Regions from separate parts of the Salmonella bongori NCTC 12419 genome, predicted to be linked through region 2. Evidence: predicted binding sites of a transcription regulator. Region 2 holds the regulator's gene; each other region holds the start of a gene.
What was found. The regulator CRP, encoded in region 2, controls carbon source genes, mostly activating them, when cyclic AMP is high. The targets are predictions, from matches to a motif close to ATGTGANNNNNNTCACAT.

Region 1 (10,735 bases), 340 kb from region 2:
CGCTCTGCCATATCCAATCCTTTTTATCGCAAAGGGTCCCTGATGTCTGTATCACAGCCTCATTATTCACTATAGCCTTATCAGAATAACAAGCAGTTATATATAAAAAACATATCAAAAAACAAATATCAACTTAATTTTTACTTTTTTTATTAAGATACATCAAATTGACACACATCAATTAACACGAGAAAAACCATGAAATTCAAAAAGTCATAAAAACCTAGTCACCATAGTAATTTTATTTCTTATGAATATTCACGCAATCAATATTTAATTACGTTTTTATTTTACTGGCAATATTGAAAAATGATTTAAATCAAAAAAGAAATCTATTGTGGTAAGTTCATTTTTGACCGTAATAAAAATGAGGTTTATAAGGCCCGCACTACCTGTCTTTTCTGATGGCCAATACCATTCAAGCACTGGCAAGTTAATAGGTGAGCGCGTAATGCGCTTATGCCGGGATGGGTAATCCCTTACCCGACTAGTATCACACACCATAAGTATGGAAGGGTATTATTTACCTGGCCAGCCATAATCATCCGGAACTGGCGCTACACCGCGGACATCAGGCCGGAGCATTTTTTGGCGATCCTCTTCATCATCCACCCATGCCCGGGCTATCTCCTCACAGGTCGCAAACCATACGCCATCATGTCCTTTAATATGTTCAACCAAACGTGACAACATCATCATATGATGCCCATGGCCGATTATCTGCGGATGAAGCGCCATCGCAAATAAACCGTTTTCCTGATGGCTATAAGCATAGGTAAAAATATCCTTCCAGCGTCGCAGGACCCCCTCCGTATCGCTCATCCCCTCCTGGTTGCCGGTATACGCCAGTGCAGGAAAATCATCCAAATACCAACTGACGGGAATTTCCAGAATCGCGCTGGCTGGGCCGGCGATATTTCCCATCTCCCAATTCACCTGCCAACGTTGAGGATGGTACGGCACAAGATCTCTTGCCATCAGACTACTGTCATATATAAAACCGGCTTCCTCCAGAAGATCCAGCGTATTCTCGCTATAATCCCAGTAGGGAGAACGGTATCCCGCAGGCCGTAGACCGAAATGCCTTTTATAACAAGCGAAAGCCAGATCCATAAGCCGACGCTCTGTGTCACGATTCACCAGAGTCGGATTTTCATGGTAATAGCCGTGGTGAGCTATTTCATGGCCGGCATCAAAAATCGCTTTACTGATTTCCGGAAAGGTGTCTACTGTGTGTCCGGGAATAAAAAAAGTAGTTTTAATACTATTTTCTTTGAATAGCTTCAGAAGTCTTGGTACGCCAACCTCTGCACCAAATTCACCGCGCGACATAAAGGACGGCGATGGTCGGTTAAATCCGCCAAGCCATAAAGACTGAGCATCGACATCGACACCCATATTAACCGCTATCTTTTTACCCTCAGGTAATTTTAAGTATCCCATAACAACCTCCAGTTAATACATAGAAGGAGCCACATTCTGTTATTTAATGTGTGATGGCCAAACATTATACATGCCTGCTTTTCTGCGTCTGTCCTTAAACGTTGTCGCTGCCCCCTCAAGTCTATTGGCATACAGCACATCAAGGTTAATTTCTCCGGAGATGACATCTTCTTTATTTACATAGGCCTCTGCGATAACCCCTTCTGGATTTTTCCACACGACATCGCATGGGCTTAAAATTGAACTGCGGGCCCAACAGCCAGGTAATGAGCCGCCAGGACTACCGCCGAGACAACAGTGGACAAGATAAATTTGATTTTCAATACACCGTGAATGGCAACAGTGCCTGACACGCCAAAATCCCTGTTCCGTAAACGTGGCGGAAGGTGTCAGGATTAACTCTACCCCCTGCTCTGCCAGAGTCGAGGCACACTCCGGAATTTCTGCCTCATAGCAAATATTGAACCCCACCTTAGCAAACGGCAGTTGAAATACGTCCATTTTCTCCCCCTCCTGCGTATACCATCCGCTTTCCGCCGGGAAAATATGTGTCTTACTGTGGGAATAATGTTCACCATCCGGCCCCCATATATGCGCAATATTTTCATACCGTTCAGCCCCAGTCTGCTCCAGATGAGAACCGGCGACAATAAACTGTCCTCTTTTTTTTGCTTCCTGTTGAAAAAAATTCTTATAGGCCTCCGTAAACTGATCAATTAAGATAAGGTGTGAAATTGGCCTTTCTTGCCAGTTTTTCAATAAGGTAAATAACTCAATGGTAAAGAGTTCCGGAAAGATAACCAAATCAACTTCCTTACTTTTATTAAGGAGCGCGCTTACCTTTGTTATAAAATCTTCAAAAGTGTTTATTTCAGTAACAATATACTGACAGGCTGAGAGCGTAAAATTGCGTGTCATCGAAACATCCCCGTCATGGAACCAGAATTCAAAGTAACGTATAGTCTATTGGGGATGTTGTGGAATAGGTATCATTACCTCATACCGTTTTTTTGTGAGACAACTCAACATTTGCAGAATAAAAGATAATGGGCATTGATTCTTTATTTAGTTAACGGGAATGTTATAAACACTGGCAGTGCGATAGATATTTCAAAAAAAATTTTGCTGCAACTGATAATGCTTATCACAATATTATTGTTATCACTTGAAAATAATCAGGCGAACTAAAGGAAAAAGCGTCCATCTAAAACAAACGCGTATTTTTGTCTACCGCTAGCATATAAAGTTACATTTTAATAGCCCAGTTAACATATTTCTTAGCGTCGTAGCAAAGCTGGCATGTCGGGCATTTACATTGCTATCCGATAAAACACCCTATGTGATTGCCAGTAGTCGCCTTACCGCCATTTCTTTCTCTATCTTCGCGCTGACTTCCTCCTCGCCTGTGCATCGTTAAAACGCGCCATCAACAAACTGACAATGGTGTGGTATTTATTGTTGAGCATTTTAGCAACCTGAGGATTACGCATCCTTCAGCCATGATCTGGACCACCAGCGTCCGTTGCCACCCGCGGTTATGAATCCAGTGAACGCGATGTCCACATTAAAGGGCCGGGAGTGCGGAGACCATCAATTACCGTATTAAAGAAGGGCAGTTAAAGGGAATGCACATTTTTCTTGCCGCAGATAAAGGGGCGTAAAGCGCGATAGCACCATGTGGGGCGATCGCCTCAATTACGGGGATGTGAAAATGAGTATCCGGTATAATCTTATGTTCCGATAAGAGGAAAAAGGCCACCCAAAGGTGGCCATGACCAATTGATAAACGTTCAGGAATGCCTGATGGCGCTTCGCTTATCAGGCCTGCAACCCTACAAATTTAGCGATGAGATGCCAGCGGCTGTTCCAGCGTATGCGGATTATGCTTCGCCGGATCTTTAATCAACACCCACAGGATGATAGCGCCGATAATATCGAAAAGACTTAACGCAATAAAGAATGGACCGTAACCGATAATGGCGACCAATGCCCCCATAAACAGGTTAAAACTTAACTGCCCCAGCCATGCCGCAGAACCAGCCAGACCCGCCACCGTCGCCACTTCATTTTTCTTGAACAGATCGGCGCTCATGGTGATAACAACAGTAGAAAGCGTCTGATGCGCAAAACCACCAATACTCATCAATGCAATGGCAACGTACGGGTTAGTCGTAATACTGACAAAACCGATCGAAATCATCAAAATAGCGCCGATAGTAAAGCTGCAGCGGCGTGCATTGATCGTGGTCATGTGCATCTTTTCCATGAAGAACTTCGCCAGGAAGCCACCTGCAACACAGCCAAAATCCGCCGCCAGGAACGGTAGCCAGGCAAACATCGCGATCTCTTTCAGCGGCAGATGCATAACGTTAATCAGATACAGCGGCATCCAGAAGCTCAGCGTTCCCCAGGCAGGGTCCGCCAGAAAACGGGTGATCGCCAGCGCCCAGAAATTACGCTTTTTAATAATCTCTTTAACGGCAGGCTTTTTGTTATCGTCCTGGAGATAACTTTCCTGGCCGTCTTCGATATAACGCAGCTCTTTGTGGGTGATCCACGGATGTTTATTTGGCGAGTTATAAATCAGGAACCAGGTAATAGCGAATAGCACGCCGATCCCACCGGTAATCACAAACGCCATTTCCGTACCGATGCCGCTATCGGCAAAAGTCAACATCGCCCAGACCACCAGCGGCGGCGCCAGCATCGCGCCAATTGAAGTACCGATATTAAACAGGCCTCCCGCAATACCGCGTTCTTTCGTCGGGAACCATTCGGCGCTGGCTTTAATCCCGGCCGGAATCGCCGACGCTTCGGTTAGCCCCATCAAACCACGCAGAAATGCCAGACTTATCCAACCGCCGGCCAACGCATGCGCCATGTTGATTAACGACCACAACAAGGCAAAGATAAAGAAGCCGATTTTCAGTCCGATGACATCCATTAAATAGCCGGTGATCGGCTGCGCAATGGTATAGCAAAGCTGGAAGGCGCTTACCACCCAGGAATATTGCTGCTCATCAAAATGGAGCTCTTTCATCATCGCAGGCGCCGCAACGCTAAGCGAGCTTCGGGACAGGTAGTTTACGATGGTCCCTACGCAGACCAGACCGATAATCCACCATCTTAATTTTGTCATCTTCATGATAAAGCCTCGTTAAAAAACATTATCTCCACGCTGTCTGACCTGTAGCGGGAAAGCTGAAATCACACAATTGGTTGACCAATCAATATTTCCTCATCCGGATCGGTCAAAATCTGGCGGTAACCTTCGCCCTTAATATTCCCGACATAAATAAATCAACTCATTTCCAGTTGAATGGTGAATGCTTTTCGCGCATCAAAAATTGACACAGATCAAACAAATAAAATTGGCAGACCATAATTAATAATATTTGTGATTTGGTTAGCCAATTTAAAGAACAAGGTTGACATGAGAAAAATTTTGGTTGAATTTAGGGGCCATAACTGGTTTTACAAAGCACATTTCGCTGTTGGCTAACGATGGGTCAACCACGAAGATGTCATCGCAAGAAGAGGAAACTGAACATGAAACAAACCTGGCGCTGGTACGGACCTAACGACCCGGTAACGCTGTCAGATGTACGCCAGGCTGGCGCGACCGGCGTGGTGACGGCGTTACACCATATCCCAAACGGAGAAATTTGGTCGATAGACGAGATCCAGAAACGTAAAGCTATTGTTGAAGAGGCGGGTCTGGAGTGGTCAGTAGTAGAGAGCGTACCTATCCACGAAGACATCAAAACCCACACCGGCCAGTACGATCTGTGGATCAAAAATTATCAGCAAACGCTGCGTAATCTGGCGCAATGCGGTATTTATACGGTCTGCTATAACTTTATGCCGGTGCTGGACTGGACACGTACCGATCTGGAATACGTGTTGCCGGATGGTTCAAAAGCGCTGCGTTTTGATCAGATTGAATTTGCCGCATTTGAATTGCATATCCTGAAACGTCCGGGAGCAGAAGCTGATTATACGCCAGAAGAGATCGCCCAGGCAGGTCAGCGTTTTGCCGCCATGAGTGAGGAAGACAAAGCACGTTTGACCCGCAACATTATTGCCGGTTTACCCGGTGCGGAAGAAGGTTATACGCTGGATCAGTTCCGTCAGCATTTGGCGACGTATAAAGATATCGATAAAGCAAAACTGCGTGAACATTTCGCCTATTTTCTGAAAGCCATTATTCCGGTTGCCGACGAAGTCGGTGTGCGTATGGCCGTTCACCCTGACGATCCGCCGCGCCCTATTCTCGGACTGCCGCGCATTGTTTCTACCATTGAAGATATGCAGTGGATGGTGGAAACCGTCAATAGCATGGCGAATGGTTTCACCATGTGTACGGGATCTTATGGCGTGCGCGCTGACAACGATTTAGTTGATATGATCAAACAATTTGGTCCGCGCATCTACTTTACGCATCTGCGCTCTACGCTGCGCGAAGAGAATCCGAAAACCTTCCATGAGGCCGCCCATTTACACGGCGATGTGGATATGTATGAAGTCGTTAAAGCGATTGTGGAAGAAGAGCACCGCCGTAAAGCCGAAGGTAGCGATGATCTGATCCCGATGCGCCCGGACCACGGTCATCAGATGCTGGACGATCTGAAGAAAAAAACGAACCCGGGTTATTCTGCCATTGGCCGTCTGAAAGGGCTTGCGGAAGTCCGCGGCGTCGAACTGGCTATCCAGCGCGCTTTCTTTAGCAAATAACCTTCTTTCGCATGGCGCGACGCGTCATGCGATTTCCCCTACTCAATGCAATAGCAACATGCCTCGCCCCGGAGATCGCGGGCGAAGACGTCGAATGACAGGAGTTTGCAATGGAACAGAATATCGCCACCGCCCAGGTTTCCGTCGCCCGCCCAAACTGGGATAAATCACGTCTGGTATCCCGTATTGTGCATCTGGGTTGCGGCGCGTTTCACCGCGCGCACCAGGCGCTTTTTACCCATCACTTACTGGAAAAAAGCGACAGCGACTGGGGCATTTGTGAAGTGAACCTGATGCCGGGTAACGATGCCCGGCTGATCGCGAACCTGAAAGCGCAAAATCTACTGTACACCGTTGCAGAACGCGGAGCAGAAAGCACTGAACTGAAAATTATCGGTTCAATGAAAGAAGCACTGCACCCTGAATTTGACGGTCATGCCGGGATTCTGGCGGCAATGGCACGCCCGGAAACCGCGATCGTCTCATTAACCGTGACCGAAAAAGGCTACTGCACCGATCCCGCCAGCGGTGAGCTTGATATCAATAATCCGCTGATCCAAAACGATCTTGCTCATCCGCAGCAACCTAAATCCGCCATCGGCTATATTGTCGAAGCGCTAAACTTACGCCGGGAGCAAGGTTTGAAAGCCTTTACCGTGCTGTCGTGCGATAACGTACGCGAAAACGGACACGTTGCGAAGGCTGCCGTCCTCGGTCTGGCGAAAGCTCGCGATACCGCCCTCGCCGCGTGGATTGCTGATAATGTGACCTTCCCCTGTACAATGGTTGACCGCATTGTTCCGGCAGCCACCGACGAGACACTACAGCTGGTTGCCGACCAGTTGGGCGTTTACGATCCCTGCGCTATCGCCTGTGAACCCTTCCGCCAGTGGGTTATCGAAGATAATTTTGTGAATGGTCGCCCGGACTGGGACGCCGTCGGCGCTCAGTTTGTGGCAGACGTAGTGCCGTTTGAGATGATGAAGCTACGTATGCTTAATGGCAGCCACTCATTCCTCGCCTATTTGGGTTATCTCGGCGGATATGACACCATCGCCGACACCATGACTAACCCGGATTACCGTCGCGCGGCGCTCGCGTTGATGCTTGATGAACAAGCGCCGACGCTGTCAATGCCGGAAGGCACCGATCTGGAAGGGTATGCGAATTTGTTGATTACGCGTTTCACTAACCCCTCGTTGAAACACCGCACCTGGCAGATCGCGATGGATGGCAGCCAGAAACTGCCGCAGCGTCTGCTGGATCCGGTACGCCTGCATTTGCAACAGGGCGATGACTATCGCCATCTGACGCTGGGCGTCGCCGGATGGATGCGCTACGTTGGCGGTATGGATGAGCAAGGCAAGGCCATTGATGTCGTCGATCCACTGCTCGCGCAGTATCAGGCGATTCATCAGCAATATCAGACGCCGGAAGAGCGCGTGCGTGGGTTATTCGCCATTGAGTCTATTTTTGGTAACGACCTGCCGAGGAACCGCGAATTTGTGCAAGCCGTTACCGATGCTTATCAACAGCTCTTGCAGAATGGCGCAAAAGCCACGGTAGCAGCGCTGGGCAAGTAAGGAGATTAATCATGGCTACGTTTATGACAGAAGATTTTCTGCTTAAAAATGACATTGCCCGCACGTTGTACCATAAGTACGCCGCGTCGATGCCGATTTATGACTTTCACTGCCATTTAAGCCCTCAGGAAATTGCCAATGATCGCCGTTTCGATAACCTCGGTCAGATCTGGCTGGAAGGCGACCACTATAAATGGCGGGCGCTGAGAAGCGCAGGCGTGGATGAGTCGCTGATCACCGGCAAAGAGACCAGTGATTATGAAAAGTATATGGCCTGGGCCAATACCGTACCAAAAACATTGGGTAATCCGCTGTATCACTGGACGCATCTTGAACTACGTCGTCCATTTGGCATTACGGGAACACTGTTCGGGCCGGATACCGCAGAAAGTATCTGGACGCACTGCAATGAGAAACTGGCGACGCCGGCGTTTTCCGCACGCGGTATTATGCAGCAGATGAATGTGCGGATGGTAGGGACAACCGACGACCCGATTGATTCGCTGACGTACCATCGCCAGATAACTGCCGATAACAGCTTTGATATTGAAGTCGCGCCAAGCTGGCGCCCCGATAAAGTCTTCAAAATTGAGCTGGACGGCTTTGTCGATTATCTGGGTAAACTGGAAGCGGCGGCGGATGTCAGCATCACTCGTTTCGATGATTTACGGCAGGCGCTCACTCGCCGTCTCGATCATTTCGCCGCCTGCGGTTGCCGCGCGTCCGATCATGGCATTGAAACGCTGCGATTTGCGCCGGTGCCCGACGACGCGCAGCTTGACGCCATTCTGGGTAAACGTCTGGCTGGCGAAACGCTGAGCGAACTTGAGATCGCCCAGTTCACCACGGCGGTACTGGTCTGGCTGGGCCGTCAGTATGCCGCACGCGGCTGGGTGATGCAGCTACATATTGGCGCGATCCGTAACAATAATACCCGTATGTTCCGCCTGCTGGGGCCGGATAGCGGTTTTGACTCTATTGGCGATAATAACATTAGCTGGGCGCTCTCCCGTTTGCTCGACAGTATGGATGTGACCAATGAACTGCCCAAGACTATCCTCTATTGCCTGAACCCACGTGATAACGAAGTTCTGGCAACCATGATCGGCAACTTCCAGGGAGCGGGCATTGCCGGAAAAGTGCAGTTTGGTTCCGGCTGGTGGTTTAACGATCAGAAAGACGGGATGCTGCGCCAGCTGGAACAGCTTTCGCAAATGGGGCTGTTAAGCCAGTTCGTTGGCATGTTGACCGACTCGCGCAGTTTCCTTTCTTATACGCGCCATGAATACTTCCGCCGTATTCTCTGCAACCTGTTGGGACAATGGGCGCAGGATGGAGAAATTCCTGATGACGAAGCGATGCTAAGCCGCATGGTTCAGGATATCTGTTTCAATAATGCCCAGCGTTATTTCACGATTAAATAATCGCGATTAACATGTGAGCATAAAAATATCGCCGCCGTGGATATCCAGCCCGGCGGCTTTTTTATATGACACCAGGCAATATATTTTAGTAATAACAGCCTAATGGACTAATTTATATCAAACTTCACGCCTAAACGGATTTGATAGTCGTTTTCGGTACTATTGCCTCTTTTATATTTATCCATATAGCCCAGCTCGGCAAAAGGATAAACACGCGGCGTCGCATGCCAGGTAAAAACAAAATTGTGCTGTAATGTATGGTTCTTCCCATTGGTATAAGTAAACTTATCCGAATGAACTTTACTGTAGTACGTTGGGTTATACTGGATCTGGAAATCTGGCGTAAAGGCTTTTGTTAAGTATAAATCCACACGATGTTCTGAAGAATCGTCATACGAGCCGTCCAGTGTAATATCATCATGATTCTGATGATTATATCGATAGCGTAATACTGCGTTCAGTGTGGGATCAAAATGGTAGCCAATCCCAATGTAGGGATCGATCCGCGATCCCGCCTGTTCCCAGTGGAATACCGTCCCCGGCTCGAGATAAAAATCGGACTGCCCGAGAGGTACAGGCTTGTTTACCTCAATTTCCTGATAGCTATTTTTCCATTGGTCAAAATGTTCCCCAAGATCGGCATCGGTTTCCACGCTCCAGTACATATTTTTCATCCAGCCATCCTGCAACACCACACCGGAAAACATCAGCCTCTCAAGAAACGAACGTTTCGCGGTACGGTATTGTGTACGTTCACTAAAGTAAATTTTTGAGAAAGGTTTCGTATTTACCACGTTAGCACATTGATAAATTGTCATATTGGTTGCAGGTTCTGTGGCGGTAGTTCTCGCCTGCGCTGACAGCCCAGGAATAAGAATAAAAGTACTGATTATCAGTAAATAATTTAATCTTCTGCTTTTCAATTTAATACTCCATTTAAAAATGCCATAGACAAAATAAGTAATATGATAAATTTGATACGTGTCGATCCCGGCAGCCAATATAGGCAGCCCCAAAATTATTACTATCAGACGTAGAATGAAATTATGATATATATACGAAATCATTTAAGTTGCATCGCAAAACGCTTTCGTGTTTTGAACAGCACTTGCGCTGGCCCTCTGTACGCGGCAAGAGAACGAGCCCTAGCGCGGACAGAAATACGTGACTGGAGTGAATAAACGCAGCCAGCAAAGATGCAACTTGAAGAACAAAGTGTATAAACCTATTTATTTACCAGAACGTATTCAAATAAAGCCCTCCCCCTCTGCGAGTGTTCTTTCGCGGACAAAGCATAAATACCGAACTTAGCCCCAGTCCATTTTCCTGCTGCGGCGGCAAAAGTGTCGTCGATACACCTCCATTCCTCTGTTACGGCACGCCAATAGAAGCGGCATATTCCATCCTCGTTGACGGTCGTTTTAAGTTCGGTTGGCGCATTGGACAATTTTTGAATAGTACGTGTCTGATACGCGACCACGTTATCATCGCTATTCCAGCCAAAAATTGTTTTCAGATAATGTTCATTCTTTTCACGAACGATATGTAATG
Region 2 (10,735 bases):
AAAAACTTTGTCGATTACGTCAACAGCGGTTTCTATAACAACACCACGTTTCATCGTGTAATTCCTGGCTTTATGATTCAGGGCGGCGGTTTTAACGAGCAGATGCAGCAGAAGAAACCGAATCCGCCAATTAAGAATGAAGCTGATAACGGTCTGCGTAATACTCGCGGCACGATTGCGATGGCGCGTACCGCAGATAAAGACAGCGCCACCAGCCAGTTCTTTATTAACGTTGCGGATAATGCCTTTCTTGACCACGGCCAGCGCGACTTTGGCTATGCGGTATTTGGTAAAGTAGTAAAAGGAATGGATGTCGCCGATAAAATCTCGCAGGTGCAGACGCACGATGTCGGGCCTTATCAGAATGTGCCGACAAAACCTATCGTTATCCTTTCCGCAAAAGTCCTGCCGTAAAATATGTCTGTGCGGGTGCGAGTCGCCCGCATTTTCTCCTTGTCTCAGCGTAACCTGAAATTGCTGCTTATACTTGTGGCAAGTACAGGCATATTCAGGGAGGCCAGGTGAAGAAACTTACCGATAAACAAAAGTCACGCTTTTGGGAACAGCGGCGCAATGTTAATTTTCAGCAGAGCCGCCGTCTCGAAGGTGTTGAAAGCCCCTTAGTGACCCTGACCGCCGAAGAAGCGCTGGTGCGTCTTGACGAACTCCGGAGGCACTATGAGCGATAAATTTGGCGCAGGGCGTGATCCGTATCTCTACCCAGGGCTGGATGTGATGCGTAATCGGCTGGGGATTCATCAGGCCCAGCGACTGGCGCAAGCGGCATATGAAATGACTGCGCTGCGCGCCGCCACGATTGAACTGGGACCGCTGGTACGCGGTTTGCCCCATCTGTGCGCGATTCATCGCCAGCTTTATCAGGATATTTTCGACTGGGCAGGGCAACTGCGGGAAATGGATATCTACCAGGGAGATACTCGTTTTTGCCACTTTGCCTATATCGAAAAAGAGGGTAATGCTCTGATGCAGGATCTGGAAGCGGAGGGCTACCTGGTCGGTCTGCCACATGAAAAGTTTGTCGAGCGGCTGGCGCATTACTATTGTGAAATTAACGTACTCCACCCGTTCCGTCTGGGTAGTGGGTTGGCGCAACGCATTTTCTTTGAACAACTGGCGCTCCATGCCGGCTACGCGCTGAGTTGGCAAGGCATTGCAGTTGACACGTGGAGTCAGGCGAACCAAAGCGGCGCGATGGGTGATCTCTCCGCCTTGCAGTCGATTTTTCAGAAAGCGGTAAGCGAAGCGCGCGAAACGGAGTAAAATAGCGCGGTTCTTTTGTTCCGGAGCCGCCATGATCCTGCTTATTGACAACTATGATTCCTTTACATGGAACCTCTACCAGTATTTTTGTGAACTGGGCGCGGAAGTGCAGGTCAGACGCAATGATGCGTTGACGCTGACGCAGATTGACGCCCTGAGTCCGCAAAAAATCGTTATCTCTCCCGGACCCTGTACGCCAGATGAGGCCGGTATCTCTCTGGCGGTAATACGCCATTATGCCGGACGTATTCCGATGCTGGGCGTTTGCCTTGGTCATCAGGCGATAGCGCAGGCCTTTGGCGCGTCGGTGGTGCGGGCAGCGAAAGTGATGCACGGCAAAACATCGCCCATTGCGCATAATGGTCAGGGCGTGTTTCAGGGGGTGCCCAGTCCATTAACTGTGACACGTTACCACTCGCTGATTGTCGATCCTGTTACGCTGCCTGCTTGCTTTGAGATCACGGCCTGGAGCGAAACGCAGGAGATCATGGGGATTCGCCATCGCCAGTGGGATCTGGAAGGCGTACAGTTTCATCCGGAAAGTATTCTTAGCGAACAGGGACACGCGTTACTGGAAAATTTTCTTCAACGTTGATTAATGGTTGTCATTGAGTGATTTTTTATTCATATTTTGTGATTATAATTTCACTGAAATTTCTGCTTAACCGGGTGGTAATAATATGGCAACTGAACAAACGGCTATTACGCGCGCAACTTTTGATGAAGTGATTCTGCCTGTGTATGCACCGGCAGATTTTATTCCGGTCAAGGGTAAAGGCAGCCGCGTATGGGACCAGCAGGGCAAAGAGTATATCGATTTTGCCGGTGGTATTGCGGTAACGGCGCTGGGCCACTGCCATCCGGCATTGGTTGAGGCGCTTAAGTCTCAGGGGGAAACCTTGTGGCATACCAGTAACGTTTTTACTAATGAACCGGCTCTTTGCCTGGGTCGTAAGCTGATTGACACTACTTTTGCCGAGCGCGTACTGTTTATGAACTCCGGCACTGAAGCGAACGAAACCGCTTTTAAGCTGGCGCGTCATTATGCCTGCGTGCGCCATAGCCCGTTCAAAACGAAAATCATTGCCTTCCATAACGCCTTTCATGGCCGTTCCTTGTTTACTGTCTCTGTCGGGGGGCAACCGAAATATTCTGACGGTTTTGGTCCGAAACCCGCCGACATCATTCACGTTCCCTTCAACGATCTTCATGCGGTAGACGCTGTCATGGACGATCATACTTGTGCAGTAGTCGTCGAGCCGATTCAGGGCGAAGGAGGCGTGACCGCCGCAACGCCGGCGTTTCTACAGGGGCTGCGTGAGTTGTGCGATCGTCATCAGGCGTTGTTGGTGTTTGATGAAGTACAGTGCGGAATGGGGCGCACCGGCTCGCTGTTTGCCTATATGCACTATGGCGTCACGCCGGATATCCTCACCAGCGCTAAAGCGTTAGGCGGTGGTTTTCCAGTGAGCGCCATGCTGACCACTCAGGAGATTGCCTCGGCCTTCCATGTCGGTTCCCACGGCTCAACCTATGGCGGAAATCCGTTAGCCTGTGCGGTTGCTGGCGCGGCGTTTGATATTATTAATACACCGGAAGTGCTGAAAGGCGTTCAGGCTAAACGGCAGCGGTTTGTGCAACATTTGCAGGCTCTTGACGAGCAATTTGCTATTTTCAGTGATATTCGCGGTATGGGACTGTTAATTGGCGCGGAACTGAAGACGGAGTATAAAGGCCGGGCTCGTGATTTTCTGTACGCAGGCGCCGAGGCTGGAGTGATGGTGCTCAATGCCGGGCCTGACGTGATACGTATTGCGCCGTCATTGGTGGTGGAAGAAGCGGATATTGATGAAGGGATGCAGCGCTTTGCGCAGGCGGTAGCGAAAGTGGTTGCCTGATTACGAATCGCCGGATGGCGGCGCGAGCATTTTGTCCGACCTACGATTTAAGTGTTGTGCTATCCCGCAACCGGCGGCTTAACCATATTCCGTGATGTGGCCGCTGACGCCAGGCCATTGACGAAATGGTGTGCATGGTGTTCAGATGACCAATGATGCGCTGTAAGTGCTGCTCCAGAGTGCTCAATAAGCCCTGTGACGGCATTTCCGGCGACTCCAGAATATTGACGTCGCCAGAGCTGCCTGGCCCGTCGTACTCCAGTCGCTGCTGGCAACGTTGAATCGCAATCTCGCATGATTCCAGATAGCGCTGCGCCAGATCCGGCGTCAGCATGGTATGCTCCCGCGCCAGCGTCGTCATGGCATTGATATGCTCCACGATAAACTGGCTATGTGTCACCCACAGCTTCATATCCGACAAATAATGGGTGTTGAATCCTGGTTCCTGCATGGCCTGATTTAATGAGTTGAATAATGTATTATGCGCCTGGTTGACCCGCATTCTTTGATAAGCGAGCGGGGTTGCCTGCGGATCATTACTGAGGATCAGCCGGATAGCTTCTTGATCGGCCTCCAGCGCATCATGGGCGTTTTTACGTAATAGCCCGCTTTGCCATTGCGGCCATAGCCAGACCATGCCGCCAAAGGCGATGAGACAGCCAATAAGCGTATCGATAAAGCGCGGCACAATGAACTGCTCGCCGTTTAACGTCAGCAACTGGATGGTGTATACCGCCGTCACCGTAAAGCCAACCGTCGCCCAGCCGTAGTTTTTACGAATAATCAGATAGCTTGCCAGTGTCAGTACCAGCATGACCGTCAGTGTAATGCTTTCGGGAATGTGTAAGTGCAGCGTGACGCCGGCAATCACCAGGCCGACCAGCGTTCCGACTGAACGGTGTAATATACGTACGCGTGTCGCGCCATAACCGTTTTGGGTAACAAACAATACCGTCATCAGGATCCAGTACGGTTTGGGTAGGTGCAACGCGCTCCCCATCAGGCTGGCGATACTCATCATCACACTGATGCGTCCAGCGTTGCGTAGCGCCGGCGATTTAAGCGACAAATAATTTTTTAGCGCCGGAAGCAGCGGCAGGCGACGTTGTTTATCAGCCATCAGATCGCGAGCGTAAAGCGGGCGCTGGGTTCGCAATACGCGGGCAATTCGGCTGAAGTGCCAATAACAGAACTGGCCTACCGGGTTTTCAGGATGTTGATTGGCTATCTTTTCCAGCGCGCCAATCTGTTTTTCCATGGAGAAGCGTGTTGGCAGGCGATGATAAAGGATGTCATCAGCCAGCACACGCAGGCGGGCGGCGACCGTTTGCGCATTCCAGCGAATGACCTCTTCTGCATGGCTACGTTCTACCAGTTTCTGCACCTCCTCCGGTTGATGCAGGCTGACGGAAATGTGTTCCTGCAAATCCATTGCTTCCTGAAAAGCCCGCAACAGGCGCTTGTAATCGTGATTATTGTGCGCCGAAAGCATATGCATTTGTTGGTAACACTGAGTAATCAGATCCACCGCTTTTTGCTGGCGAACCAGCAAGGGAGGTAGCGCTTTTTCCGGGTCAATATGTTGGGTAAGCAGGCTATATTTTGCTTCGCAGTAATCGGCCAGTTCACGATATAACAAACTTAACGACTCGCGTAGCGGCTGTTCGCGCCATAGCCAGAACCACAACCAGTTAAATACGCCATACCATAACGTGCCCAGCGCATAAATAAGCAACGGCTCCCAGACCGGCATGTATCCAGCAAGGCTCAGGGTAAAGATGGCGGCAATCAGTGATGCTGGCAGTAGCCGCGCATGAAGCGGACTAATTTCCGCCGTCACGCCAAGTACCAGCGTGAGCCCGGTCAGAATCAATGGCAGGGGGACAGACTCCGCCAGCAAGAGCTGTGTTGCCAGACTGCATCCGGCGAACAGCGACGCGCCAATAATCAGACGCTTAAAAAAGCGTTTGTGCGGTGTATCCAGGCCTGCAATATTGCAGCAGGCGGGAACAAGAGAAAAGAGTAATCCCAGGTGCAACTGGCCGATTAATAAACCGACAGCCACAGGCAGGCACAGCACCAGCGTTTGCCGTAGTGCGTAATTAATCTCTGGGTGATAAATCAGTCTTCGCCACATCGATGCAAACAAAAATGGCGCATGGTAACACGCGCCATTCTGACGGAATTAACGGGTACCGTAGACGACGATGGTCTTGCCATGTGCGGAGATCAGGTTTTGATCTTCCAGCATCTTCAAAATACGGCCAACGGTTTCGCGGGAACAGCCGACGATCTGACCAATTTCCTGACGGGTGATTTTGATCTGCATCCCGTCCGGGTGCGTCATGGCATCGGGCTGTTTCGCCAGATTCAGCAGCGTCTGCGCGATCCGCCCTGTGACATCGAGGAAGGCGAGGTTACCTACTTTTTCTGAGGTGACTTGTAAGCGACGAGCCATCTGGGAAGAGAGGCGCATCAGAATATCCGGGTTTACCTGGATTAATTGGCGAAATTTTTTGTAGGAAATTTCAGCGACTTCACATGCGGTTTTTGCACGTACCCAGGCGCTGCGTTCCTGGCCTTCTTCAAACAGGCCCAATTCACCAATAAAATCACCCTGATTCAGATAAGAAAGAATCATTTCTTTCCCTTCCTCATCTTTGATCAGCACTGCCACGGAGCCTTTAACGATGTAGTACAGCGTTTCTGCTTTTTCACCCTGGTGAATCAGCGTGCTCTTTGACGGGTACTTATGAATGTGGCAATGAGACAAGAACCATTCAAGAGTCGGGTCTGTTTGCGGTTTGCCAAGCACCATGCGCGGTTATCCTCTGTTATAAGCTGTCTCCAGAGCCAGAAAAGGCACTGTCTCTGGGGTTGCAAAAATATGCTTCCCGCTACCTGGGAAGAGGGCTACGAAAATAGACTGTAGCCTGTAATGTGATGTCCTCTGCATACATGCAGTACGTCAATGTATTACTGTAGCATCTTGTCTGTTTTAGCATAGCTTTCGCCGTGTGTCTCCTGGTGTCTCGCTTCAGCATGACCCAGGTCGCCTTCCATTGCGAGTTTTGTCGTATGCGCGTAATCTTTCAGGAAAATTGAAACATTGGAGTTACGAATATGCAAGCGCGTGTAAAGTGGGTTGAAGGACTAACTTTCCTTGGTGAGTCCTCCTCCGGCCACCAGATTTTAATGGATGGTAACTCCGGTGACAAAGCGCCGAGTCCGATGGAGATGGTCTTGATGGCGGCAGGCGGATGTAGCGCTATTGATGTCGTATCGATCCTGCAGAAGGGCCGTCAGGATGTCACCAACTGCGAAGTGAAGCTGACCTCTGAGCGCCGGGAAGAGGCGCCGAGGCTGTTCACGCATATTAATTTGCATTTCATCGTTACCGGCCGCTCGCTGAAAGAGGCTGCCGTTGCCCGTGCGGTCGATCTTTCCGCCGAAAAATACTGCTCGGTGGCGCTGATGCTGGAAAAAGCAGTCAATATTACCCATTCTTATGAAGTGATTGCGGCGTAATTATCGTTGCCGGATGGCGTTGCGCATCCGGCAAAAACTGACTTTATTCGATTTTTTTGCCTTCCATTAAGCGCTGCACCAGCGGCAACATAATCAGCTCCATCGCCAGTCCCATTTTGCCGCCCGGCACCACTAAGGTATTAATATGAGAAATGAACGAGCCCTGGAGCATCGCCAGCAGCCAGGGGAAATCGATCCCTTCCAGATTACGGAAATGAATCACCACAAAACTTTCATCCAGCGATGGAATGCCTTTTGCGGAGAACGGATTTGACGTGTCGACGGTCGGTACGCGCTGAAAGTTAATATGGGTACGTGAAAACTGCGGCGTAATGTAATTGATGTAGTCGTCCATGGATCGAACCACGGAATCCATCACCGCCTCACGAGAGTGCCCGCGCTCGCTGGTGTCGCGAATCAATTTTTGAATCCACTCCAGGTTGACAATAGGTACTACGCCAACCAGGAGATCAACATGACATGCGACATCATGCTGCGGGGTCACGACGCCGCCGTGCAACCCTTCATAAAACAGGACATCGGTAGGTTCAGGAAGCGGCTGCCAGGGCGTAAACGTGCCGGGAACCTGGTTCCACGGTACGGCTTCATCATAGGTATGCAGGTATTTACGTGACTGGCCTTTTCCCGTCTGCCCGTACTCAATGAAGGTGCGTTCCAGCAGGCTGAAATCATTGGCTTCAGGCCCGAAATAGCTGATATGCCGTCCGGCGTCACGCGCTTTGCGGATCGCCATGTCCATTTCCGGGCGGGTGTAACGATGAAAACTGTCGCCTTCCACCTCGGCGGCATGCAGATTTAACTGCGCGAAAATTTTACGAAACGCGAGGCTGGTGGTGGTGGTCCCCGCGCCGCTTGACCCTGTTACTGCGATCACCGGATGTTTGGCAGACATGGTAACTCCATGATGTAGGTTTAATTATAATGTATTACCGTCAAAGCCGTTTTATTCGCGAAACTGCTTTTTCGGCATAATATTGACCGTTTCATGCAATTCAGACCATACCAGAACGGCCTCGCCAGATTGCAGTTGACGTTTTACATCAGCGACTTTTTGTTCAAGCGAACGTTCATGTTCACCATAATCCGTGCCTTCGCGCAACACAAAGCTTTCAATCAAATTATCCAGAGTGTCAGGGGAGAGTTCCTGCCAGGGAATAATCATTATGACGCCTCCAGATATGTTGTCAGCCAGTCAGGAATTCGGCGTTCCAGCCACATTTCGGGACGCAGCGGTGTACCGCTGATAAATCCCACGTGTCCGCCGTGCTCGGTAAGCTGATACTCCACGTGCGGGGGAAGATCTTCTGTATTCGGGATCACATGATGATCCATGAACGGATCGTCTTTGGCATGAATAATCAGCGTTGGTTTGGCAATCTGGCTAAGCAACGGCATAGCGCTACACTGACGATAGTAGTCGATGGCGTCGGCAAAACCATGAATTTTCGCGGTGATCAAATCGTCAAACTCGCGAATGCGGCGCATTGACTTCAACTGCGCCAGATTTACCGGTAGCGACCCCGGATACGCCGCCAGTTTGCGTGATGCATTAGCTTTTAACAGATTGAGTAAATAGCGTTGATAAACGCGAGAAAACCCTTTTTCCATGTGATAGCTACAGGCCTCAAGCACAAAGGGCGCTGAAACAATTACCGCAGCATCGATGGGAATATCACGGCCTTCTTTCGCCAACAGGCACGCCAGCATATTCCCTCCGAGCGAATAGCCTACGGCGGCTGTCGGAACGGCGCCAAACTCACGCTGCAGCCAACGTAGAAACCAGGCGCCGTCTTCCGTTTCGCCGGAATGGTAGATGCGATTCAGCCGGTTTGGTTCACCGCTACAGCCACGAAAATGCATCACCACGCCCAGCCAGCCGCGTTTCTGCGCCGCCTCAATGAGACCATGAGCATAGGGGCTGTTCAGGCTGCCTTCCAGACCGTGAAAGACGACCAGTCGCGGTTTATGCTTCGCCTGGCCTGGATCTTCACTCCAGGCCAGATCGACAAAGTCGCCGTCCGGTAATTCCAGCCGTTGCCAGTGGGCACTGAACCTCACTTTGCGACGGATCAAACGCGGAAGCATAGTCTGTAAATGGCGATTACGAATACCGCGCATGGGAATAAATTCATGCGAGTCATCGGCAGTCGGGGTCATTTCTGTAGGCGTGATCTCAACCATAGCACCAGAACAATTGAATATTGGAAGCAATACTATACCGCGCATAAGGTTCACAGATTAGTCAATATGTGATTTTAGGTGCAATTGAGCAAGGGGGGGACGAAAGTTGCACAGCGTTTCGCCAGGCCGGGCGGTAATCAATACGTGCGCAATCCCCTACAGAAATGGCGTGAATACATACATAGGCTGAATTAATCGTGGTAGTGTGGCAGTACGGTGGTTATGTGACTGAAGGAGAGGACATGTCAAAGACACTTTTACAGATCCATTTTAACTTTAGCGGCCCGTTTGGCGAGGAGATGACCCGGCAGCTGCTCGGGCTGGCCGAGTCAATTAATGAGGAGCCGGGCTTTATCTGGAAGATCTGGACGGAAAGCGAGCAAAATCAGCAGGCGGGCGGTATTTATTTATTTGAATCTGAAGAAACCGCACTGGCCTACATGAAAAAACACTCAGCGCGTTTGAAAAATCTCGGCGTTGATGAGGTGACGTTTAAATTATTTGGCGTGAATGATGCGCTGACGAAAATAAATCACGGCAACCTTAGCCGCTAAAAAGCGGATAGCAGGCTTTACATACGCAAAGCCTGCCAGTGAAATTAGCGCTCTTGTAGCATCTGTTCAAGCTGCTCCTGCGCTTCAAGCCATGCCATCTCGCACTCCTCCAGCCCGGATTTGACGCTGGCCTGCAATTGCAGACACTCGGTCATCTCCGCTTTGCGGCTCGGGTCGTACAGGCTGCTGTCGCCAAGCTTCTCTTCTGCCTGCGCTAACTGGGCGTTGAGCTTCTCCATCTCTTTTTCCAGACGAGCGATCTCTTTACGTAACGGTTGTGTCAGAGTGCGCAGTTCCGCCTCACGACGCTTCTGATCTTTACGCGCCTGCGCGCTGTTCGCGTTCTCTTTTGGTTCGTTGTCGCTCTGGCTTTCCTGTTTTTGGACGTCGCTCAGCCACTGCTGATAATCCTCTAAATCGCCATCGAACGGTTCGACTTTTTTATCGTGTACCAGATAGAGGTCGTCGGTAGTAGAGCGAATCAGATGACGGTCGTGCGAGACGACCACCAGAGCGCCTTCGAAATCAATGAGCGCTTCGGTCAGCGCCTGCCGCATGTCGAGATCAAGGTGGTTGGTGGGTTCATCAAGCAGCAACAGGTTCGGTCGCTGCCAGACAATCAGCGCCAGTACCAGACGCGCTTTCTCGCCGCCAGAGAAACGCCGCGTCTCTTCCGTCACCTTGTCGCCCTGGAAACCAAAACCGCCAAGATAATCACGCAACTTCTGTTCGAACTCCTGCGGCGCCAGACGCGCCATATGCTGCAACGGCGACTCATCGGCGCGTAAATACTCCAGTTGATGCTGGGCGAAGTAGCCCAGCTTAATGCCTTTAGCGAGGCCAATTTCCCCACTGGCCGATGCCAGTTCGCCCGCCAGTAATTTGATTAACGTTGATTTACCCGCGCCGTTACGCCCCAGCAGACCAATGCGCGAGCCGGGGACCAGGTTCAGCTTGATAGCGTCCAGAATAATGCGATCACCATAGCCAGCGCTGACTTTTTCCATCTTCAGCAGTGGGTTAGGCAGGCTTTCCGGCGTACGGAAGCTGAAATGGAACGGGTTATCCACGTGGGCCGGGGCGATAAGCTCCATGCGCTCCAGCATTTTGATACGACTTTGTGCCTGCTTCGCTTTTGTTGCTTTGGCGCGGAAACGGTCTATATAACTTTGCAGATGCGCCACGCGCTCCTGCTGACTTTCATACATCGCCTGTTGCTGCGCCAGACGCGTGGCACGCTGTACTTCAAACGCACTGTAGTTACCGGTGTAC
Region 3 (10,735 bases), 1.6 Mb from region 2:
TCCTTCAGAAGACTGGCAAGAGCACGTTGATTTTGACCTCAATCCAGACTTTTTTGCCGAGGTCGTCATTGGTCTGGCGGATAGCGAAGATGGCGAAATTAACGATATTTTCGCCCGCGTTCTGCTATGCCGGGAAAAAAGTCACAAGCTATGCCATATTCTCTGGCGCGAATAAGCGCTTGCAGGCCGGATGGCGTTGGACAATGCCCTCCGGCAAATGTGATTAATCCGGTAACTTACTACCGCATCGATTGCAATATTGCGCGCTGTGTTCATGTTGACTTTGCTGGCACTGCGGACATTTTCGCTGCCAGTGGCGTTTCTGAAACGCGCTGCTCATGTGGGTGGTAATGAGCCCAGTTGGAATCGCAATGACCGAATAGCCAATCAAAATCAGCACCGATGCGACAATACGTCCCAACGGCGTATGCGGCGTAATATCGCCATACCCCACAGTCGTAACCGTGACTATTGCCCAGTATACCGAGGCATTAAGCGTCGTGAAGCCATACTTAGGTCCTTCAATAAGATACATCAGAGCACCAAAAATAATCATGACGATCGCGATAAAGGAATAGAACAAAATAAGCTGATGACGCGCGCTAATAATAGCGCTCCAGAATATCCGCAGGGATGGCATAAAGCGTAGTAGTTTAAGAATGCGCATTACGCGAACCGCCCGCATAGCACGCCAGGCAAACATATAGTTCAGGCTGATTTCCGGCCACAACCACATGACGTACAGCGGCAGAATCGTCACCAAATCAATAAAACCCCAGAAACTAAAAACGTATTTTGCCGGCTCAGGCCAGCTAAACAGCCTTAGCAAGTATTCACCGGTAAATATTAACGTGATAGCCAGCTCCAGCCAGACAAAAATATGCCATTCATCAAAGGTCAGGTGATATTCTGTTCCTACGCCTGATTCAACAAAGATAACCAGCACACTAAGCAGCGCAAACAGCGCGCATAGTCCTTCAAAGCGGCGACCTGAGCGCGTTGTCAGATCAAACAGATTATGATAAAGACGGCGGCGAACCGACGACAAAGAAAGTGACACGGTAACCTCACCTAAAAGAAGGGCTGACGAATTGTCAGCCCTTGCGATTATAACGGGTCTACTTTAAGGCAGGAAACGGCATGGCGAAAACTCCCTTCCAGGACCGGTCTCGTTTGCGCGCATTCCGGCCCGGCAATAGGACAGCGCGTACGGAACACGCAGCCAGAAGGAGGATTAATAGGCGAAGGCAGCTCGCCTTCCAGTAACTGGATGGTTTTATTCCGCTCCAGATCGGGATCGGGAATGGGTACCGCCGACATCAACGCTTTGGTATAAGGATGCAGCGGATTGTGATACACCTCATCATAAGTGCCCAACTCTACCGCGTGGCCGAGATACATCACCAGGACACGATCGGATATATGCTTTACAACCGCCAGATCATGCGCAATAAAAATCAACGACAGCCCCATCTCGCGCTGTAATTGCTGGAGCAAATTCACCACTTGCGCCTGGATAGAAACGTCCAGCGCCGACACCGGCTCATCGCAAATAATGAGTTTCGGCTCAAGGATCAAGGCCCGGGCGATACCGATGCGCTGGCACTGCCCGCCGGAAAATTCATGCGGATAACGGTTGATCAAATTCGGCAGCAGCCCTACTTTTAACATCATTGTTTTTACGCGGTCGCGCACTTCCTGTCGCGGCAGCTCAGGATGGTAAGTACGCAAAGGTTCGGCAATGATATCGCCAATTGTCATGCGCGGGTTGAGTGACGCCAACGGGTCCTGGAAAATCATCTGGATATCACTGCGTACCTCGCGCCACTCATCCGGTTTCATGCCCAGCAGATCTTTTCCTAACCAGGCAACCTTACCGTCTGTCGCTTTTACCAGACCAATAATCGCACGTGCAAACGTCGACTTACCACAGCCGGATTCGCCAACGACACCCAGAGTTTCGCCTTCGTACAGGCGCAACGTAACGCCATCTACTGCTTTCAGGGTTTTCGCCGGCTGCCAGAACCACTGCTTCCCTTCTTTGATATCGAAATGAACTTTAAGATCGGCAATTTCAAGGAGGACTTTACGTTGTTCCATCATGGCATTCATAACAGTTCCTCTACCGGTTTAAAACAGGCGCGCAGGCGGCCAGGACTAAACGCGTCAAGTGGCGGCGCATTATTGCAAATTTCCATCGCATAAGGACAACGCGGCTGGAAAGGACAGCCTTTAGGCAAACGCAATAAGTTGGGAGGATTACCCGGAATCGTCAACATTTCCTCCCCCTCGCTATCCAGACGCGGCACCGCATTAAGCAGGCCTATCGAATACGGATGAACGGGCTGATAAAAGACATCGCGCGCCCTCCCGTATTCCATCGTTCGCCCCGCATACATCACCAGGACTTTATCGCAAATACCCGCTACCACACCCAGATCATGAGTGATCATAATGATGGCGGTATTAAATTCGCGCTTCAGTTCATTAAGCAACGTCATGATCTGCGCTTGCACAGTAACATCAAGCGCGGTGGTAGGCTCATCGGCAATAAGCAATTTCGGTCTGCACAACAACGCCATCGCAATCATCACACGTTGGCGCATTCCGCCGGAAAATTCATGCGGGTACATTTTCATACGTTTGCGCGCTTCCGGCATTTTTACTGCATCCAGCATTCTGACAGACTCTTCAAAGGCTTCCGCTTTACTCATACCTTTATGCAGCATCAGGACTTCCATTAGCTGCTCCCCAACGCGCATATAGGGATTTAGCGAAGTCATCGGGTCCTGGAAAATCATTGAAATCTGCTCCGCGCGCAGCGTATTTAGTTCGCGCTCCGGCAGATTAAGAATTTCGCGTCCGTTGAAGGTCGCAGAACCGTCGATTCGGCCATTCGTCGCCAACAATCCCATTAATGCGAACGCGGTTTGCGACTTTCCCGATCCAGACTCGCCAACAATACCTAACGTTTCTCCAGCGTGAAGCGTAAAGTTCAGATCATTGACTGCCGTTACATCGCCATCAGGCGTGGTGAACGTAACGCGAAGATCGTTTACCTCCAACAGGACTTTCGCCTGTTGCGTCACTTGGGTGACATTTGCGATTTCTGATAAGCTCATGGCCGTACTCCTTAACGATCTTTCGGGTCGAGGGCATCACGCAGGCCATCGCCAATAAAGTTAAAACAGAATAACGTCACCACAAGAAAGCCAGCCGGAAACAGCAGCAGCCACGGTGAGACTTCCATTGAGTTTGCGCCATCACTTAACAACGCTCCCCAACTGCTTAACGGTTCTTGTGTCCCTAGTCCCAGGAAACTGAGGAAAGACTCAAACAGAATCATGCTGGGCACCAGTAACGAGGCATACACCACCACCACACCCAGGACATTAGGCACTATATGGCGAATCACGATGCTGGCGGTCGATACTCCGCCAACCTGCGCGGCTTCAATGAACTCTTTACGCTTGAGACTTAAGGTTTGCCCACGCACGATACGTGCCATATCAAGCCAGGAGACCATGCCGATGGCAACGAAAATCAACAGAATGTTCTGTCCAAAGAACGTCACCAGCAAAATCACAAAGAACATAAATGGGAAAGAGTTGAGGATCTCCAGCAGACGCATCATCACGGAATCAATTTTGCCGCCCAGATACCCGGATAACGAGCCATACAGCGTTCCGACAATGACCGCCACCAGCGCGGCGGCGATACCAACCATTAGCGAGATACGCCCACCGATAGCGACACGCACCAACAGATCGCGCCCGGAAGAGTCTGTGCCGAAATAGTGACCGGAAGCCATATCCGGCGCGCTGGACATCATGCCCCAGTCCGTATCGAAATAGGTGAATTGCGACAGCATAGGTGCCACCGTCACGAATAAGGCAATCAGGATCAGGACAATGAGACTGGTTACCGCCGCACCGTTATGCATAAAGCGTCGACGGGCATCCTGCCAAAGGCTACGGCCCTCAACTTCCAGCTTTTCACTGAAATTTTCCAGCGTCTCGCTGTTTTTCTTACTTAACATCATCGCGAGCTCCAGTATCAGTAACGAATTTTCGGATCGATAACGGCATAAAGCACATCGACAATGGCGTTAAACAAAATGGTCAGCGCCCCCACTAAAATGGTCAGACTTAACACCAGCGAATAATCGCGGTTTAGCGCGCCGTTGACGAAAAGTTGCCCAATACCCGGCAAACCATAAATAGTTTCAATCACCATTGAGCCAGTAATGATGCCGACAAACGCGGGTCCCATATACGATAAAACCGGCAGCAACGCAGGTTTTAACGCATGGCGGAAGATGATTCTACGCATCGGCAATCCTTTCGCCCGTGCGGTACGAATAAAATTCGAATGCAGAACTTCAATCATTGAGCCGCGCGTAATACGAGCGATGCTGGCGATATAAGCCAGCGAAAGCGCGACCATCGGTAGGATCATAAATTTCAGCGCTCCGCCATTCCAGCCACCACCGGGCAACCAGTGCAGCGTTATCGCAAATATCATTACCAGTAATGGTGCCACCACAAAGCTGGGGATAACGACGCCTGTCATGGCAAACCCCATGACCGTGTAATCCCAGCGGGTATTTTGTTTCAACGCGGCAATCACTCCAGCGCTTACGCCAAGAATGACCGCCAGTAAAAAGGCGGCCGCGCCAAGTTTCGCCGAAACCGGGAAGCTGGCAGCAACCAGATCGTTAACCGTGTAATCTTTGTATTTAAACGATGGCCCAAAATCACCATGTGCCAGCTGCTTCAGATAGCTGAAGTACTGTGTCATGATGGGATCATTCAGATGATATTTTGCTTCAATATTGGCCAGCACTTCCGGCGGCAAAGCGCGTTCACCGGTAAAAGGGCTGCCCGGCGCAAGGCGCATCATAAAAAAGGAAATAGTAATAAGAATAAATAACGTCGGAATCGCTTCCAGACAGCGGCGTAAAATAAATTTCAACATTGCCCGTACCTTCTGGCGTGTGCCTTTACTTTTCTGCGTGACAAACTTAGCCCGGCAGGAAAAGTTATAGTGCGATGAGAAAAGACACGATGGGGCAACCACCGTTGCCCCATGCCCTGCCATTAATGTTTGATAATATACAAGTTTTTCACATAGATATTATCCAGAGGGTCTTTACCGGTATAACCACCTACCCAGGGTTTTACCAGGCGCGCGTTAACGTAGTAATACACCGGCACAATGGCAGAATCTTTATCTAACTGCTGCTCCGCTTTAGCATACAGTTCGCTGCGCTGTGCGTCGTCTGTCACCTTCAGCGTGTCGGCAATCAGCTTATCAAAAGCCGGACTCTTATAATGCGCGGTATTGTTTGAACTGTCGGACAACATGGTATTGAGGAACGAAGTGGGTTCGTTATAGTCTGCGCACCACCCAGCTCTCGCGACATCGAAGGTACCCTGATGACGAGTATCCAGGAAGGTTTTCCACTCCTGATTTTCCAGCTTCACATTGGCGCCCAAATTTTTCTTCCAGATAGACGCCACGGCAATTGCCAGTTTTTTGTGCAAATCGGAGGTATTATACAAGAGGTCAAATGTTAAGGGCTTGTCCGCCGTAAAACCAGCTTCAGCCAATAATTTCTTCGCTTCTTCATTACGTTTCTCCTGTGACCACTTGAACCACTCTGGCTCTACCAGTTTTGCACCATCAGTATACGGCGGCGTGTAGCTGTAAGCGGGCAAATCGCCCTGATTCTTAACTTTATTAACAATAATGTCGCGGTCTAACGCCAGTTTCAGCGCCGTACGTACGCGAACATCATTAAACGGCGCTTTTTGATTGTTAATTTCGTAATAATAGGTACACAAATAGGGGTCCACGCGTACTTCATTCGGGATCTCTTTTTTCAGTTTCTGGAATAATTCGATCGGCATGTTGTTGTAAGTCATATCGATCTCGCCGCTACGGTAGCGGTTCACATCCGTCACTTCTGAAGAGATAGGCAGGTAAGTCACCTGATTGATAACGGTTTTGTCGTTATCCCAGTATTGCGGGTTGCGCTCCAGCACAATACGCTCGTTCACTACCCAGCTTTTTAATTTATAGGCGCCATTAGTAATAATATTGGCCGGTTGGGTCCATTTATCGCCAAATTTTTCGACTGCTGATTTCGGCACGGGAGAAACGGAAGGGTGAACCAACAATTTGTAAAAATAAGGGACTGGCTCACTCAACGTCACCTGGAAAGTGTGATCGTCAAGGGCTTTTACCCCCAGATCGGTTGCTGGTTTTTTACCAGCGATAATGTCATCGATATTAGCGATATGTCCGTATTGCAGATAGCTGGCGTATGGCGATGCCGTATTAGGATCAGCCAACCGCTGCCAGCTGTAAACGAAATCATTGGCGGTGACGGGCGTACCATCCGACCATTTCGCGTTTTTGCGCAGGTGGAACGTCCAGACTTTAAAGTCTTTATTTTCCCATTTTTCCGCGACGCCCGGCGAAGGATGCCCTTCCACATCGCTAATTAATAAGCCTTCGAAGAGGTCGCGGTTAACGTTCGATTCAGGCACACCTTCAATTTTATGCGGATCGAGAGATTGTACTTCTGAACCATTATTACGTACCAGCGTTTGCTTGTCGGCTAACTGTACCCCTGCCGGCACGTCTGCCGCATTCGCGGCGCTGGAGGCTACGAGGGCAGTGAGTATTCCCGCTGCAATCAACTTTTTTTTCGTGATGTTGGACATTGTGTTTGTACTCCATTCATTATAATTACTGGTTTTTACCAGCCTGTTTAATCCCGTCAGGGTTCCTGTACGGCACCGGAGGCTGTGCTGCCAGGTCTGTCACTGCTTTTGCTATCACCGACTTTATTTATTTTGACGATTCATTCGATCGCCTTTCGTCGATTCGGTATGCAACGTACCTGTCCACGTCGCACGCTATCTCTGTCAAACTGCCAGATGAAAATAGTTCTCAATCATGCACAATCTTCTGCAAAAAGGTTTGGCTGGAAAGTATCAAATGCGTTTCTGAACCGCCAATTGATTTTACAAATTTGTTAAGCAATTCTCTTTTAATAAAAATTCCGCCCCCTAAAAAAGGGCATCACCATGCTAATTTTTTTATTATTTTTGTTATAAATCAATCGGATATTCAAAAACCCTGGTTTTAGTATGCCAGAGTCCCGGCTTACACCTACAAACACACACAAATTTAACAATTGAACATTATTTAGCACATTCATCTAAGAGCATGCTGAAATAACTAATAACATTTCAATAATCCTTCATCAAGCCCCAGAGAATGATGTGACAAAAATAACAGATACACCGTTTTTTACTGACGGCGCATTAATGCTAACGCGTTGATAAAGAAAAGATAAATAAAGAAATGTTATAGTAGCATTCTTTGTTATTTAGACACTGAATACTTATCAACGTAAGAAAGGTGACGTAAGATGACACAAGGCGGCCCCTTACGGGGCCGCCTGTAAAACAATGAACATAAGATTAGCTAAGCAAGCCGGGGAAAATACCTTTTATTCCTGTCACAATAAATTCAATGCCAAGCGCCATTAACAATAGCCCCATGATTCGGGTAATCACGTTAATACCGGTTTGCCCTAATACGCGCACCAACCACGGAGCCATACGGAACAATCCCCAGCAGCTTAACGCGAACAACGCAATGGCGATAAAGAAACCTAAAAGGTACATCACGCTGTGGTAGCGCGTCCCCCAAACGATCGTCGAACTAATTGCTCCAGGCCCAGCCATCAACGGTAATGCCAACGGCACCACACCAACGTTTTCACGAATCGCCGTCTCTGATTTTTCTTGCTTGTTTTGTTTATCTTCACCCAGTTTCCCGCTAATCATCGACATTGCGATAGTTACCACCAGGATCCCGCCGGCGATTCTGAACGAATCAATGGAAATGCCGAAAAGTTGCAAAATGCCATCACCGAGAAACAAAGAGATCCACAATATGATGGCAACCGACAGATTGGCGGTTAAGTTGGTTTTGTTTCGCGCCACTGCCGTCTGGTAACTGGTCATACTAATGAAAACAGGAAGAATTCCCACCGGGTTGACCAATGCAAAGAGTCCGATAAAAAACTTAAAGTAAACAGGGAAATCAAAAAACGTTTGAATCACGATTAGCTCCGAAACGTTAGCCGGATGAAGTCAATATTCATTAATGATAAAAACGCGCTGAAGATACGCCTTTTAGCCGCATAGTTCACCTCTTATCTGCGCCTAATTTCATCCATTCAGCGATGTTATTAATATGTACTAATTATGCTAATGCGCTCATTATTCATGACAAAGATTTTTTAACACTCCCCCTTAAACGTTCGAATGGCCTGCTGAAAGGTGTCAGCTTTGCGTAAACTTGATTTAGATCACACAATCGCTACTCAGAAGTGAGTAATCTTGCTTACGCCACCTGGACGTAACGCGTTAGAGTTAAATGAAGCTGACGCAGAAGCTCTTTTAGTAAATCAGAGCGAAACGGACGTTAAGTAACCACCTGAAATTCAGGCATTTATACAAAGTATCGTCGATCTGTCTATACTCACGTATCGCGCAGATGATTTACTAAAAAAGTTTAACATTATCAGGAGAGCATTATGGCTGTTACTAATGTCGCTGAACTTAACGCACTCGTAGAGCGTGTAAAAAAAGCCCAGCGTGAATATGCCAGTTTCACTCAAGAACAAGTCGACAAAATCTTCCGCGCTGCCGCTCTGGCCGCTGCTGATGCCCGAATTCCGCTGGCTAAAATGGCCGTTGCTGAATCCGGTATGGGTATCGTTGAAGATAAAGTGATTAAAAACCACTTCGCTTCCGAATATATCTACAACGCCTATAAAGATGAAAAAACCTGCGGCGTGCTGTCTGAAGATGACACCTTCGGGACTATCACTATTGCAGAACCTATCGGCATTATTTGCGGTATCGTGCCAACTACTAACCCGACGTCTACTGCTATCTTCAAATCTCTGATTAGCCTGAAGACCCGTAACGCCATCATCTTCTCCCCACATCCGCGCGCTAAAGAAGCAACCAACAAAGCCGCAGATATCGTTCTGCAGGCGGCTATCGCCGCAGGCGCGCCGAAAGATCTCATCGGCTGGATCGATCAACCTTCCGTCGAGCTGTCTAACGCTCTGATGCACCACCCGGATATCAACCTGATTCTGGCAACAGGTGGCCCTGGCATGGTTAAAGCAGCGTACAGTTCCGGTAAACCAGCTATCGGCGTGGGCGCGGGCAACACCCCCGTTGTCATTGATGAAACCGCTGATATCAAACGTGCTGTCGCGTCTGTTTTGATGTCCAAAACCTTCGATAACGGCGTTATCTGTGCTTCTGAACAGTCTGTTGTTGTTGTTGATTCCGTTTATGATGCCGTTCGCGAACGTTTCGCCAGCCACGGCGGCTACATGCTGCAAGGGCAGGAGCTGAAAGCGGTTCAGGACGTCATTCTGAAAAATGGCGCGCTGAACGCCGCTATTGTTGGTCAGCCAGCATACAAAATCGCTGAACTGGCAGGTTTCTCCGTACCAGAGACCACCAAGATCCTGATTGGTGAAGTCACGATTGTTGATGAAAGCGAGCCGTTTGCCCACGAAAAACTGTCTCCGACACTGGCGATGTATCGCGCGAAAGATTTCGAAGAAGCGGTTGAGAAAGCAGAAAAACTGGTGGCGATGGGCGGTATTGGGCACACCTCTTGCCTGTACACTGACCAGGACAACCAGCAGGATCGCGTGAACTACTTCGGCCAGAAGATGAAAACCGCGCGTATCCTGATTAACACCCCGGCGTCTCAGGGTGGTATCGGTGACCTGTACAACTTCAAACTCGCACCTTCCCTGACTCTGGGTTGTGGTTCCTGGGGTGGTAACTCCATCTCCGAAAACGTTGGTCCGAAACATCTGATCAACAAGAAAACCGTTGCTAAGCGAGCTGAAAACATGTTGTGGCATAAACTTCCGAAATCTATCTACTTCCGCCGTGGATCTCTGCCTATCGCGCTGGATGAAGTGATTACCGATGGACACAAACGTGCGCTCATCGTCACTGACCGTTTCCTGTTTAACAATGGTTATGCCGATCAGATCACCTCTGTACTGAAAGCGGCTGGCGTTGAAACTGAAGTCTTCTTTGAAGTTGAAGCTGACCCAACCCTGTCTGTTGTTCGCAAAGGCGCTGAACTGGCGAATTCCTTTAAACCAGACGTGATTATTGCGCTGGGCGGCGGTTCCCCGATGGATGCTGCAAAAATCATGTGGGTAATGTACGAACATCCGGAAACCCACTTCGAAGAACTGGCGCTGCGCTTTATGGATATCCGTAAACGTATCTACAAGTTCCCGAAAATGGGCGTGAAAGCGAAAATGATCGCCGTCACCACCACTTCCGGTACTGGTTCTGAAGTAACGCCATTCGCGGTTGTGACGGATGATGCTACTGGCCAGAAATATCCGCTGGCAGACTATGCGCTGACCCCAGATATGGCGATTGTCGACGCCAACCTGGTAATGGATATGCCGAAGTCTCTGTGCGCATTCGGTGGTCTTGATGCGGTCACTCACGCGCTGGAAGCTTATGTTTCTGTACTGGCTTCAGAATTCTCTGACGGTCAGGCGCTGCAGGCACTGAAACTGCTGAAAGAAAATCTGCCGGCATCTTATCACGAAGGGTCTAAAAACCCGGTAGCCCGTGAGCGTGTTCACAGT

Region 1: the regulator CRP is predicted to act here: its motif matches at 4,789-4,806, upstream of uxuA (mannonate dehydratase).
Region 3: the regulator CRP is predicted to act here: its motif matches at 8,381-8,398, upstream of SBG_RS08255 (YchE family NAAT transporter).

Annotation. Positions count from the first base shown of each region.
Region 1 covers NC_015761.1:2,996,971-3,007,705, forward strand. Annotated here, with positions in the region: gene SBG_RS14100 (polysaccharide deacetylase family protein) at 520-1,443, opposite strand; gene SBG_RS14105 (carbon-nitrogen hydrolase family protein) at 1,483-2,361, opposite strand; partial or broken gene SBG_RS23205 (glucuronide uptake porin UidC) at 2,959-3,187, shown strand; gene SBG_RS14110 (MFS transporter) at 3,284-4,588, opposite strand; gene uxuA (mannonate dehydratase) at 4,993-6,177, shown strand; gene SBG_RS14120 (fructuronate reductase) at 6,288-7,760, shown strand; gene uxaC (glucuronate isomerase) at 7,772-9,184, shown strand; gene SBG_RS14130 (oligogalacturonate-specific porin KdgM family protein) at 9,292-10,185, opposite strand; gene SBG_RS14135 (glycoside hydrolase family 43 protein) at 10,410-10,735, opposite strand, start outside.
Region 2 covers NC_015761.1:3,341,855-3,352,589, reverse strand. Annotated here, with positions in the region: gene ppiA (peptidylprolyl isomerase A) at 1-414, shown strand, start outside; gene SBG_RS15990 (YhfG family protein) at 522-689, shown strand; gene SBG_RS15985 (putative adenosine monophosphate-protein transferase Fic) at 679-1,281, shown strand; gene pabA (aminodeoxychorismate synthase component 2) at 1,313-1,876, shown strand; gene argD (bifunctional acetylornithine/succinyldiaminopimelate transaminase) at 1,962-3,179, shown strand; gene SBG_RS15970 (YccS/YhfK family putative transporter) at 3,220-5,316, opposite strand; gene crp (cAMP-activated global transcriptional regulator CRP) at 5,365-5,997, opposite strand; gene SBG_RS15960 (OsmC family protein) at 6,303-6,707, shown strand; gene SBG_RS15955 (phosphoribulokinase) at 6,751-7,620, opposite strand; gene SBG_RS15950 (YheU family protein) at 7,672-7,890, opposite strand; gene SBG_RS15945 (hydrolase) at 7,890-8,954, opposite strand; gene SBG_RS15940 (monooxygenase) at 9,152-9,463, shown strand; gene SBG_RS15935 (ABC transporter ATP-binding protein) at 9,508-10,735, opposite strand, start outside.
Region 3 covers NC_015761.1:1,749,442-1,760,176, forward strand. Annotated here, with positions in the region: gene SBG_RS08220 (HI1450 family dsDNA-mimic protein) at 1-175, shown strand, start outside; gene SBG_RS08225 (ion transporter) at 224-1,060, opposite strand; gene oppF (murein tripeptide/oligopeptide ABC transporter ATP-binding protein OppF) at 1,108-2,112, opposite strand; gene oppD (ABC transporter ATP-binding protein) at 2,109-3,122, opposite strand; gene oppC (oligopeptide ABC transporter permease OppC) at 3,134-4,042, opposite strand; gene oppB (oligopeptide ABC transporter permease OppB) at 4,057-4,977, opposite strand; gene oppA (oligopeptide ABC transporter substrate-binding protein OppA) at 5,100-6,731, opposite strand; gene SBG_RS08255 (YchE family NAAT transporter) at 7,497-8,144, opposite strand; gene adhE (bifunctional acetaldehyde-CoA/alcohol dehydrogenase) at 8,621-10,735, shown strand, end outside.